Regions from separate parts of the Neobacillus sp. MER 74 genome, predicted to be linked through region 1. Evidence: riboswitches for the same ligand, from Rfam matches in the RefSeq annotation. Region 1 holds a riboswitch; each other region holds the start of a gene.

What was found. Region 1 has a riboswitch for thiamine pyrophosphate ahead of thiT (energy-coupled thiamine transporter ThiT). Riboswitches for the same ligand answer to the same signal wherever they lie in the genome.
Region 2: another riboswitch for thiamine pyrophosphate. It lies ahead of M3610_RS23045 (ABC transporter substrate-binding protein); the one in region 1 lies ahead of thiT (energy-coupled thiamine transporter ThiT).
Region 3: another riboswitch for thiamine pyrophosphate. It lies ahead of thiM (hydroxyethylthiazole kinase); the one in region 1 lies ahead of thiT (energy-coupled thiamine transporter ThiT).

Annotation. Positions count from the first base shown of each region.
Region 1 is NZ_JAMAUV010000001.1:744,221-747,973, forward strand. It holds gene feoB (ferrous iron transport protein B) at 1-504, opposite strand, end outside; gene M3610_RS03695 (FeoA family protein) at 504-728, opposite strand; gene thiT (energy-coupled thiamine transporter ThiT) at 915-1,496, opposite strand; TPP riboswitch at 1,610-1,718, opposite strand; gene M3610_RS03705 (histidine kinase N-terminal domain-containing protein) at 1,935-3,062, shown strand; gene M3610_RS03710 (GNAT family N-acetyltransferase) at 3,211-3,753, shown strand, end outside.
Region 2 is NZ_JAMAUV010000022.1:49,167-52,919, forward strand. It holds gene M3610_RS23040 (MTH1187 family thiamine-binding protein) at 1-133, opposite strand, end outside; gene M3610_RS23045 (ABC transporter substrate-binding protein) at 147-1,142, opposite strand; TPP riboswitch at 1,288-1,397, opposite strand; gene M3610_RS23050 (hypothetical protein) at 1,601-1,753, opposite strand; partial or broken gene M3610_RS23055 (transcriptional regulator) at 1,920-2,078, opposite strand; gene M3610_RS23060 (hydroxysqualene dehydroxylase) at 2,246-3,753, opposite strand, start outside.
Region 3 is NZ_JAMAUV010000013.1:83,676-87,428, reverse strand. It holds gene dcuS (DcuS/MalK family sensor histidine kinase) at 1-1,044, shown strand, start outside; TPP riboswitch at 1,174-1,282, shown strand; gene thiM (hydroxyethylthiazole kinase) at 1,437-2,249, shown strand; gene thiD (bifunctional hydroxymethylpyrimidine kinase/phosphomethylpyrimidine kinase) at 2,264-3,082, shown strand; gene thiE (thiamine phosphate synthase) at 3,079-3,732, shown strand; gene thiW (energy coupling factor transporter S component ThiW) at 3,736-3,753, shown strand, end outside.

The DNA of each region.
Region 1 (3,753 bases):
GTAAACAAGATTCTTTTTAGCAGGCTGGATTGATTGAGTCGATATGACATCAACTAATTTATCACAGCCCTTTCCATTTCTCGCCACAATAGGAACAACCGGGACTCCGAGAAGCTCAGAAAGTTTAGATGTATCAATTTGAATTCCGCGTTTATTTGCTACATCGACCATATTAAGTCCAATAAATGCTGGTTTTTCAAACTCAAGCAATTGCAAAGTTAGATGTAAATTTCGTTCTAATTGTGAAGCATCTAATATATTTAGCAGGCGGTCCACTGATTCATTAAGAAAGAAGGATGTAACTACCCCTTCATCCTTCGATAAGGGATTAAGTGTATACACACCAGGTAAATCAGTCAAATGACCAATATTATTTTTAAAAACACCAACTTTTTTTTCAACGGTGACACCGCTCCAATTACCAACATACTCATAGGAACCTGTAAGATTATTAAATAATGAAGTTTTCCCAGTATTAGGATTTCCAATAAGTGCGATGTCCATTATATTCTCTCCACTTTCATTCGAACTGCTTCTCTACGGCGAATACCCACACATTGTCCGCAAGATTCAATCATAATTGGACCGCCAAATGGCATGACACACTTTACACACACTTCAGAGCCTTCAGTAATCCCTAAGTCAAGTAATCGTCTTTGTACCAGGTGACCTACAAGAGAAATATCAATAATTTTCCCTTTATCTCCTACTTTTAATGAACCAAACATGTATATCACCCTATCTCCACTAATTGAGAATGATTATCTTTCTTGTATTTTAACACTTTTTTTGAGATAAAAAGCTTAATAAATTTGTCAAAAGTTTGAAGAATTTTCATGAATCAACGACAATCGCTTTATAAAAAAAATAGAAAAGAGCTTGAAGCCCTTTTCCATTCGTATTACTAATAAATGTTATTTTGAAAATAATCTCTTTGGTACCGCACTCATTACAATGATGATAATGATTGCACTGATGATGAAGCTTGGCAGCATGAATGTTCCATTATATAGGAGTGAGTAAATGGCCACCGGCTGCCCCTTTGGCGCATATTCACCGAAGAACACGATGCCAGAAATAACATGGCAGATGTATCTTAAGGCACTTCCTAAGAATGCACCGATAATAACATATGTCATCCACTTACCTTTTTCATTTTTGGATATCGCCTCCTTCACCAGACCAGTAAAGACACCCGCTAACCCTACAACTGAAAAGGCAAGAAAATAATCAATAAATCCTTGTAAGAATGTGTATACTTGAGCGAATCCAAGGATAACCTGCAATAAACCTAGTAAAAATCCTGTTAACAAGCCCCCTTTTATCCCCCAACGATAAGCAATTAAAAAGATAGGTACCATGGCAATTGACACCGAACCTCCCTGTGGCCATATCTTTAAAGATAGAATTCCGGCTAGAAAATCCAATAAATAAGCTAAAGCAGAAAAAACTGCCACCTCAGCGATAAATAATGTGTTGCTTCTTTTTTGATTCACAACGTCTCCCCCAATTTTTGGACTCGTTAGAAGTCTTCCTATTACAAGATGTGCAATAAAATAAAGAACAAAAAAAGCAATGCACGACGCTAAGGATTGTCTGCATTGCTTTCATAATCGGCAAACCACATCCCTACGCTAGTGTTAACTAACAGGTTCATAGGGTCAGAACTTAACCGTTCACTCTCAGCCGCAAGAATAGCAGCTCCCCCTGTGGAAGTATTCAATTGTTTCCATAGAAAAAAATATACTCTTCTTTATTCACATTTACAAGGAAAATATACTTTCTTATCGTTATTATTACCTAGTCGAATCAGCAATTAAGACTATATGAATAAAATTCAAGACTTTTATTTTAAAATAAAGGAGGTATTTCTATTTATGTCTCGAATAAGTACAGTAAGGAGTTTTTTGTCAATAACATAGGGGGAAGACGGCATGTTCACGGAAAACCAAACAGATTTAATTGATTTTTTCAATCAAAATAAACAGAAATTAATTCAAGATTGGGAAAATGCCATTGTTACCACTAATACGGATCCTTTTAAGTTAAAAATTCACGAAAACGGCGAGGCTCTGCTCGATGTTTTACTTAATATGCATAAAATGACGGAAAAAGACCTTTTAGACATAATTGAAAAACTTGCTATTGAAGTATCGGAAGAAAGAGTTTTGGCTGATATTAACCTTGGTGATTTTGTTTATAATGTTAATCTTGGCAGAACAGTTCTATACAGCCATTTAAGCATTACTGGGATTCCATGGGCAGCCATGCAGGAAGCATTAAACAATGTAAATTTTTGTTTCGATAAATTTTTATACTATGCTGTATCCCATTACTCAGAAGCAAAAAACAAAATTATTGAAGAAAAAACAATGCACATTGATTCTACACATCAGGATCGATTAACATTGCTTGGGCAAATGACCTCAAGCTTTATTCATGAGTTTAGAAACCCCTTGACATCTGTTCAAGGATTTATCCAATTACTGAAAGCTGATCATCCGGAGATGAAATATTTAGATATCATTTCAAGTGAATTGGATCAACTTAATTTTCGTATATCACAATTTCTCCTTCTGTCAAAAAAGGAGTTAATTGGTAAAGAAAAGGATAACTTCAATTTAAATACATTAGTGGAGGAAGTCTTAAACTTCCTATATCCAAGCATACTTGATGGAAAAGTAAAAATAAGAAAAGAACTCAGTGAAGATATTACTCTTAATGGGTATGCAGATGAAATTAGACAGGTATTAATTAATATCATCTTTAATGCGATTGATGTTTTGAATCATGCTGAGAATCCGAATCCTACAATCGAGATCAATAGCAGTCTACAACATCAGTTCATCAAAATTAATATTTCCAACAATGGGCCTGTGATTCCTGCTGAACTTAGAAAATCTATTTTCGAACCATTTTTTACGACGAAAAAACTAGGTACAGGCCTCGGCTTGTTTGTTTGCAAGGAAATTATTGAAAAACATAAGGGAAATTTAGAATGTGATTCATCTCCAGATAAAACTACATTCTCGATTCTCTTACCGGTTGCTGCCCTAACCTAATCATATATACAAGTAATTTTATAGCTAGAATAACCAATCCCACTTTATATAAAGGAGGGATTTTTTTATTTCTTAATATTAAGTCTTCCCGATAACAACCTGCTTTGCATATGATGAACTAAAAATTTTTTATCGGGAGATTTGACTAATGTTTACATTAAGGGTTGATAATGATATTGAACTCCAGCTATTTCAACAACATCACGCATCAAGTCTTTATCAAATGGTGGAGGAAAACCGTGAACATCTGCGTGAATGGCTGCCATGGGTGGATAGCATGAAATCCCCGTATCAGTTTGAATCCATTATTCCGATATGGCTAAATCAATTTGCAGAAAATAGTGGATTTAACGTGGGGATCGTCTATAAAGGTGAGTTGGTAGGCTCAATTAGCTTACAACAAATAGATTGGCACAACCGAATGACAAGTATCGGATATTACCTTTCAAAAAAGGCAGAAGGTCATGGAATAATGACTCGATCCGTTCAGTTCCTGCTTAACTATGCATTTTTCCAATTAGGTTTAAATCGTGTTGAAATCCGCTGTGGTATCAAAAACAAAAAAAGCCGTGCCATACCTGAAAGACTCGGTTTTATAAAAGAGGGTATCATTAGAGAAGGCGAACAATTATACGGCCGCTTTCATGACCTTTTTATTTACAGTATGCTTGCCCGGGACTGGAACAAACGA
Region 2 (3,753 bases), on a different contig from region 1:
TTTCTAACGGGTGTACCTCATATTTCACACCAGATTCAGCAATGACTTTAATCGCTTCATCAACGTATGGAATAACGTCCTCGCCATTCGTTGTTTTCGGGATGATTTGAATGCTGATTAATGTATTCGCCATGTTTTTCTACCCCCTATTGTTTTGGTAAAAACTCATTTGTAAATGCTTTTTTCGCATCTAATTTCTTGTCAAGAAGCTTATTCTCATACATCCATTGAGCATAATTTTCCCAAACCTCTTGCTTTTGAATTCCCCATTCCTTTGCATCATCCCGATATTTCGGAGACAACCATTCTTGACTCTTCTTTACAAGCTTTGGATCTAAATCCGGTGCGGCTTTAATCAGGATATCTGCAGCTTGATCAGGGTTTTTAATCGCAAATTCATAGCCCTCGGCAGCGGCTTTTACGAATGCCTTAACCGTTTCAGGGTTTTGTTCGATCATTTTTTCGTTGGTTTCTAAAACAGGTGTATAGTAGTCCAGTTTGTCAGAGTAATCTGTTAAGTAAACCATATTAATCTTTTCATTTCGAAGCTCCGCTTCTACACCAGTCCATCCATAGTAAATCCAAGCAAAATCGATGTCTCGTTTCACAGCCGTAAAAAAGTCCGTATCCCCCATGTTCACGATTTTCACCTTATTGTCATCGGCGTTTTCCTTTTTCATGAGAGAAGTGATGACAGATTTTTCGACTGGCGAACCCCATCCGCCGTATGTTTTTCCTTCAAAATCCTTCGGAGATTGAATCTTTTTGCCAACAGGTGAAGCGAATCCAGATGTATTGTGCTGAATCACTGCAGCGATCGATACGAGCGGCACCCCTTGTATACGTGCCTGGGTAATTGCTTCTTGGTAGCCAACACCAAATTGCGCCTTGCCAGAAGCTACTAGTTGATCAGCACCGGACTCGCCCGGCATGATAATATCCACATCCAAGCCCTCTTTTTTAAAGAATCCTTTTTCTTTTGCTACATATAATCCAGTATGATTGGTATTTGGAGTCCAATCCAGTACAATTGAGACCTTTTTAAGCGGCTGTTTTTTTTCTTTTGTGTTTTCTGTTTCTTTTTTGCTGCTGCATCCAGTCACTAGAAGGACTGAAAGGAGTAGTACTAGCCATTTCTTCATGTTGTATCCCCCATATGTAAAATAAAATCTAAAGTGAAACAAATGAAATAGAGCGAAACCTCAGTGTTAGTTAGAGGGCAAAAACTTGCTTAAATAAAATAAAGCACTCAGGCAAAGAACCTGAGTGCATATCAGCAAACAATTAATTGTTTAAGAATATGTTCCCTCCGCCGGTATCAACCAGATCAGGTTCCAAGGGTAATCGTCTTACGGACTAAATCTCAACCGGCAACACCGGTTCCCCCACATTTCATCGTTTTTCAGTTATTATTTTACTATTATATCAGTCAAGGCAGTCAATGCCAACTTATTTAATGTATTTATGCTTCTTTACAGCTGCCTTCCCTTTCCCGTATACGTATGAACCTACTTCAAATTGGCAATGGCCTGTATCCAATCCTTTCAACTAATACAAAAAAGATGCCCCATTCCAATGGAACATCTTTTTCTATTGAACCTTATCCTATTTGCTCCTCTGTCCCTGTTTCTTCAGAAGTCACATCCTCAATGGAAACAAACTCCTCCGACATTGGACGAAGTTTCTTGGATATCGCATGCTCCTGAAGGCAAAGACCTTCCGCCAGATGACGCTTTACAATTGTGTTTCCCACTTCAGGGGTTACATTTTTATACCAAGTCCCGGACGGATAGACGATGGCAACGGGAGCGTCCTTACATCTCCCATTGCAACTCGTTCTTGTTGTATGTATGTGTGAATCTAAGTTTAAATTTGGTCACCTCAGAAGAGCGATCTTGTCTGGCTTTTTTTAATAAGAATATTGACTCCTCTGTCATGACGCCAGTATAATGCATCATCTTGTTATTCACCGCTTCATTCACGGCAAAAATGTAGTCATTTATAGCTATGGCTTTTAAAGTGTCATGCCTTCTATCTTGTTTGACTGCCCTCCAAAAGTCTGACTTTTCCCTGAGGATTGAGAAGGTTATGAAACAAATTCTTAAATGACTCTAGAAGAAGGTCTCATCATCTTCTGGAAAAAAAGTAGAATTTTAAAATGGTCTACAATACAAAAAGAAGCACACGTTCACGTTCCATGTACTTCCTTTAGTAATATGGTTGAATTCGTTGCGTTCAGGTTAGGCTACAAAAACCATCTAGACTGTTGGACTTTTCCCCAAGCATATTTACCTGCATTGAGGAGGAAGTAGACAACCCTTGAGCAGAAGGAGGAGCCGCCATTCCAGGGGAGCCCTTTCCTATAGCGAATCCAATCGTGAATGTGCCAGGGAGTTAATAGGTCAAATTTATACATGTCCCAAATCTTGCATTTCCTTTTCTTTGAATCTGCCGCATCAAGTATACTGTTGACCGCTCGGCGGGCCGCCTCATTTGCCGCTTCCATCGACGCCAGATCCGTATTTGTACGCACATAATCGGAAGCCAGGAAGAGATTGGGGATCTTTGTAAAAGCATAGGGTCTTAAGCTCCACGCAAAAACTTTGTTTATAAGCAAAGGCTCACTATTGATCATTTTGCCGGAATCGTCGAATTGAATGCCCGGATCCAAAAACCAAGAGTGAACATCCTCATCCCGGAGCAGTACTTCTTCGTGATTTAAGGCTTGTTTCAGCTGTGCCCATACTTCCTCTTTAATTTCTTCTTTCGTGCATTCGATTGCCTTTTTTCCTAAAAGCATACCTGGTTGGTTCCATTCCGAAATATCAACCGAAATAATGCCCCTAACCTGACCATCCCCATATGCTCGAAAATCCTTCCTGTCCCAAAATTGCTTTTGTGAAATGGCCGTAATCGCCCACGGAGAATCCATAATGATCAGATGGCCGTTTACAATGGGCACATCCCGTTTCATAAAGAACTGGAGCCCGTTCATCCAATCAACATCTTTGGCAAGCTTCTTCAATCCTATCAGCGCCGGGTCCGCTCTAAGCATATCAGAGGAAACTAGTGGGGCCATGGCTTCCACCGGGAGAGTACTTAAGTAAAAGTCTGCATTGACATACTCGTCCTTTCCTGCCCTATTGATATGGACACCCGTGATTTTGCCTTCATTGAGTTGAAAGCCGCACACGGTTGCATTGGTAAAATAACGAACTCCTTTTTGTTTTAAATAGCTGATCCATGGATCGATCCACACCTCATTGGTTGGGCCGTTCAGGACTCGGTCCGAATCATTAGTCGGCGTAAGGATACCGATAAGGAGTTGGGAAAGAACCGTACCGAAGGTCTTGGCGCTTGCTTCTGTAGATTTCGCGGCAACCAATGAGCGGGAAAGGGAAGCAAACACTTCATGGAAGTTCTTCGATTGGTTATCTCCATCTAGATAATCCCACCAGCTAATCCTTTCATATTCATCCATGATTCGTTCCCTGCAGCTCGTCATCACCTGCCAAAGCCGCTCCGTAAAGAACACCACTTCTTCCTCTGTAAGTCCCCAATCCGAATCAAACAATGCTTTCAAGTTCTTTTTGATACCGGTCATCGATTTCGGAATGGAAGTGGAGATGGCGACTAGTTCATGATCAAAGCGGGCAAGTCCCATTTCCCGAGCTGTTACTAATTGATCATAAACGCTTTGCTTTTGGTCAAAAGGGATTCGTTTCATCGTATCAATGATATGGCGATAAAATC
Region 3 (3,753 bases), on a different contig from region 1:
GTTGGCATCCTAGGAGCTCTGTTTTTGGCAAGAAAAATTAAATCGATTCTGTTTGGCATGGAGCCTAGTGAAATAGCCAAACTGTTGGAAGAACGAAGTGCGATGCTGGAATCAACCAAGGAAGGGACGCTGGCGGTTAATCAAGATGGGATAACCACTCTCCTTAATAATGAAGGGGTTAGGCTCCTCCATATGGCCGGTATTGAAGGTCCTTTTTTAGGGAAAAGAGTGGACGAATACATGCCAAATACCAAACTTTCTACCGTCCTAGGGACTGGGGAAGCACAATTAGATCAAGAGCAGGAAATCAATCATATTACCATCCTAACCAACCGTGTCCCTGTAATCGTGAAGGGAAAGATTGTTGGAGCAATTGCCACCTTTCGGAAAAAAACTGAAATCAAGGAGTTAGCTGAACAATTGACCGGAGTCAAGTTATATGCAGAGGCACTTAGAACCCAATCACATGAATTCATGAACAAACTGCATGTAATCTCAGGTTTGGTTCATATGAAGGACTATCAAATGGTTTCGACGTACATTACCAAAATTGTGAATCACCAGCAGTCTGAGGTAGAATTTGTCGTCAGTCGTTTTAAAGATCCTGTATTAGCAGGGTTTATTTTAGGAAAACTTAGCTTTGCAAGGGAAAAAGGCTGTGAAATGATCATTGATGGAGAAGGATTGTTACCAGAACCGCACAGGCAGGAAACAACACATGAAGTGGTCACGATTCTTGGAAATTTAATTGATAATGCACTGGATGCGGTCGCGGACCAGCCCCTTAAAAAAGTAACGGTCAGGTTTGATTATTATGAAAATATCCTTGTGTTGGAGGTCCATGATACAGGACAAGGTATCGATGAGGAAATTATAAATAGCTTATGTGTGAAAGGATTTTCAACTAAGGGAGAAAATCGAGGAATTGGTTTATTTTTAGTACAGCGAAGCTTGGAAAAATTAGCAGGACAGTTAGAAATTCATTCTCAAAAAGGGAAAGGGACTGCTTTTATTGTTACGTTCCCATACAACAGTAAACAGTAACGATATTATGTTAACCTGATTATAAAAATTTGAAAAAATAATTATATTATGTAAACTACTATACGTTGTAACTATTTTCTTTACATTCTAGTTTCATAGCGTTATTATGTACTTAATTTAATAAACTAATCGATCTACTAGGGGTGCCCTGTTATCAGGCTGAGAGAAAACGCTATGTTTTTAACCCTTTGGACCTGATCTGGGTAATACCAGCGTAGGAAAGTAGCCAAGTGAATGTTTTTTCTCTGACTTACTAACCAGGTCCATTTATGGATCTGGTTTTTTTATTTTTTGGTTGTGTTTAACTTGTCTGTTGATTTCCGTTCCAGGCACTTCAATCAACAAAGTGCCAAAACACATGCTATATATTAAAAAGAAATGGAGAGATTACAATGGAAAAAATTAGTTTATATGAAACGTTGGAAAAAGTAAGAGAGGTAAACCCGCTTGTACATAATATCACCAATGTCGTGGTAACGAATTTTACCGCGAATGGGCTGCTCGCTTTAGGCGCTTCGCCTGTGATGGCGTATGCTGCTGAAGAAGTGGCGGAAATGGCTAAGATTGCTAGTGCACTGGTTTTGAATATTGGTACCTTAAACCCACAAACGGTGGATTCAATGATTATTGCTGGAAAAGCAGCCAATGAATCCAATGTACCGGTCATCTTTGATCCGGTTGGTGCTGGGGCTACCACGTACCGAACCGAAACGGCGCAACGAATCATGAGGGAAGTCAATGTTTCAGCGATTCGGGGAAACGCGGCTGAAATTGCAAATGTCCTTGGTGAAAAGTGGGAAATTAAAGGTGTTGATGCGGGGGCGTCAGCGAATGAGGATATCGTGAGCCTTGCGATTAAAGCAGCAGAGACTTGGAATTGTGTGGTCATCATCACAGGAAAAGTGGATGTCGTCTCAGATGGCGAGACTAGCTATCTTGTTAACAACGGCCACCCAATCATGACAAAAGTGACCGGTATGGGGTGCTTGTTAACCTCAGTGATTGGGGCGTTTGCAGGAGTGGAGAAGGACCTGCTTAAGGCTTCCGTGGGAGCTTTGACATCCTATGAGGTTGCCGCTGAAAAGGCAGCAGCGAAAACAGCTGAAAAGGGATCAGGAAGTTTCCAAATCGAATTCTTAAACCAATTATCACTTGTTTCAAATGAGGATATCAATCAATATAGTTCTTTCAAAAAAGTTAATTAAGTGGGGTAATTTAAATGAAAAAAGCATTAACAATTGCAGGTTCAGATAGTGGCGGCGGGGCAGGAATTCAAGCCGACATAAAGACATTTCAGGAATTAGATGTATTTGGAATGTCGGCGTTAACAGCAGTAACAGCCCAAAATACATTAGGAGTTCACGGAGTTTATCCAATGTCGAGAGAGGCTGTGGTCAAACAGATTGAGGCGATTGGATCGGATATTGGTGCCGATGCTGTGAAAACAGGAATGTTGTTCAATGCTGAAATCATCGAGGCGGTTGCCGCTCAAATCAAGATTTTTGGTTGGGAGAATGTAGTGGTTGATCCAGTTATGATTGCCAAAGGTGGCGCATCACTGCTGCAAATGGAAGCTATTTCTGCCATGAAAAAATGCTTGTTGCCAGTTTCCAAAGTAATTACACCGAATATCCCGGAGGCAGAAGTCCTAACGGGGATGACTATTCTGACCTTAGAGGATAAACAGGAGGCCGCTAGAAGACTCCATGATTTAGGTGTGAAACACGTTGTGATTAAAGGCGGTCACGATGAAAACCAATCCGAGTCGACTGATTTATTGTTTGATGGGAAGGAATATTACACCTTTACAAGTCCGCGAATTGAGACAAAGAACACACATGGTACTGGTTGTACTTTTTCGGCGGTAATTACCGCCGAACTTGCTAAGGGTGCGACTGTTTATGAAGCCGTTTTGACAGCGAAAGATTTTATTCAAGCTGCGATTGAAGATCAATTGGAGATTGGTCAAGGGCATGGGCCTACGAACCATTGGGCGTATGGAAAAAGAAACCTTGTAAAGGAGCTACCCGTGTCATGATTGATTTGAGAGAGGCGTTACGTGTTTATTTTATTATGGGCAGCAACAACTGTTTGAAAGAACCCGCTGAAGTATTAAAGGAGGCAATTTCAGGAGGGATTACGCTTTTTCAATTTCGTGAAAAAGGGGAAAGTGCACGAACTGGTTCTGAAAAATATGCACTGGCAAAAGAACTCCAAACTCTTTGCAGAAACCACCAAATTCCTTTCATTGTGAATGATGATATTGACTTGGCTGTGGAGATTGATGCAGATGGTGTTCATATCGGGCAAGAAGATGAATCGGTAAAAATGGTACGAGAGAAAATCGGTGCGAACAAAATTCTTGGGGTATCCGTCCATACGACAGAAGAAGCCATGGCAGCGATCCAAGAAGGAGCAGATTATTTTGGAATTGGCCCTGTGTTTCCGACAAGGACAAAAGCGGATGCCAAGCCATCGCGAGGGACGACACTGATTGAAAAGCTAAGAAATGAGGGTTGTGAAATGCCGATTGTTGGCATCGGGGGGATTACGATTCAAAATGCTCGGTCCGTGATTGATGCGGGAGCAGATGGAGTTTCTGTAATTACGGCTATAAGTCAGGCAGAATCCCCTTTGGAAGCTGCGAAAGCATTAAGAAATAGTGTGATGTTTAAAGGGGTGGTCTAATCCGTGAATAAGACTCGCAAA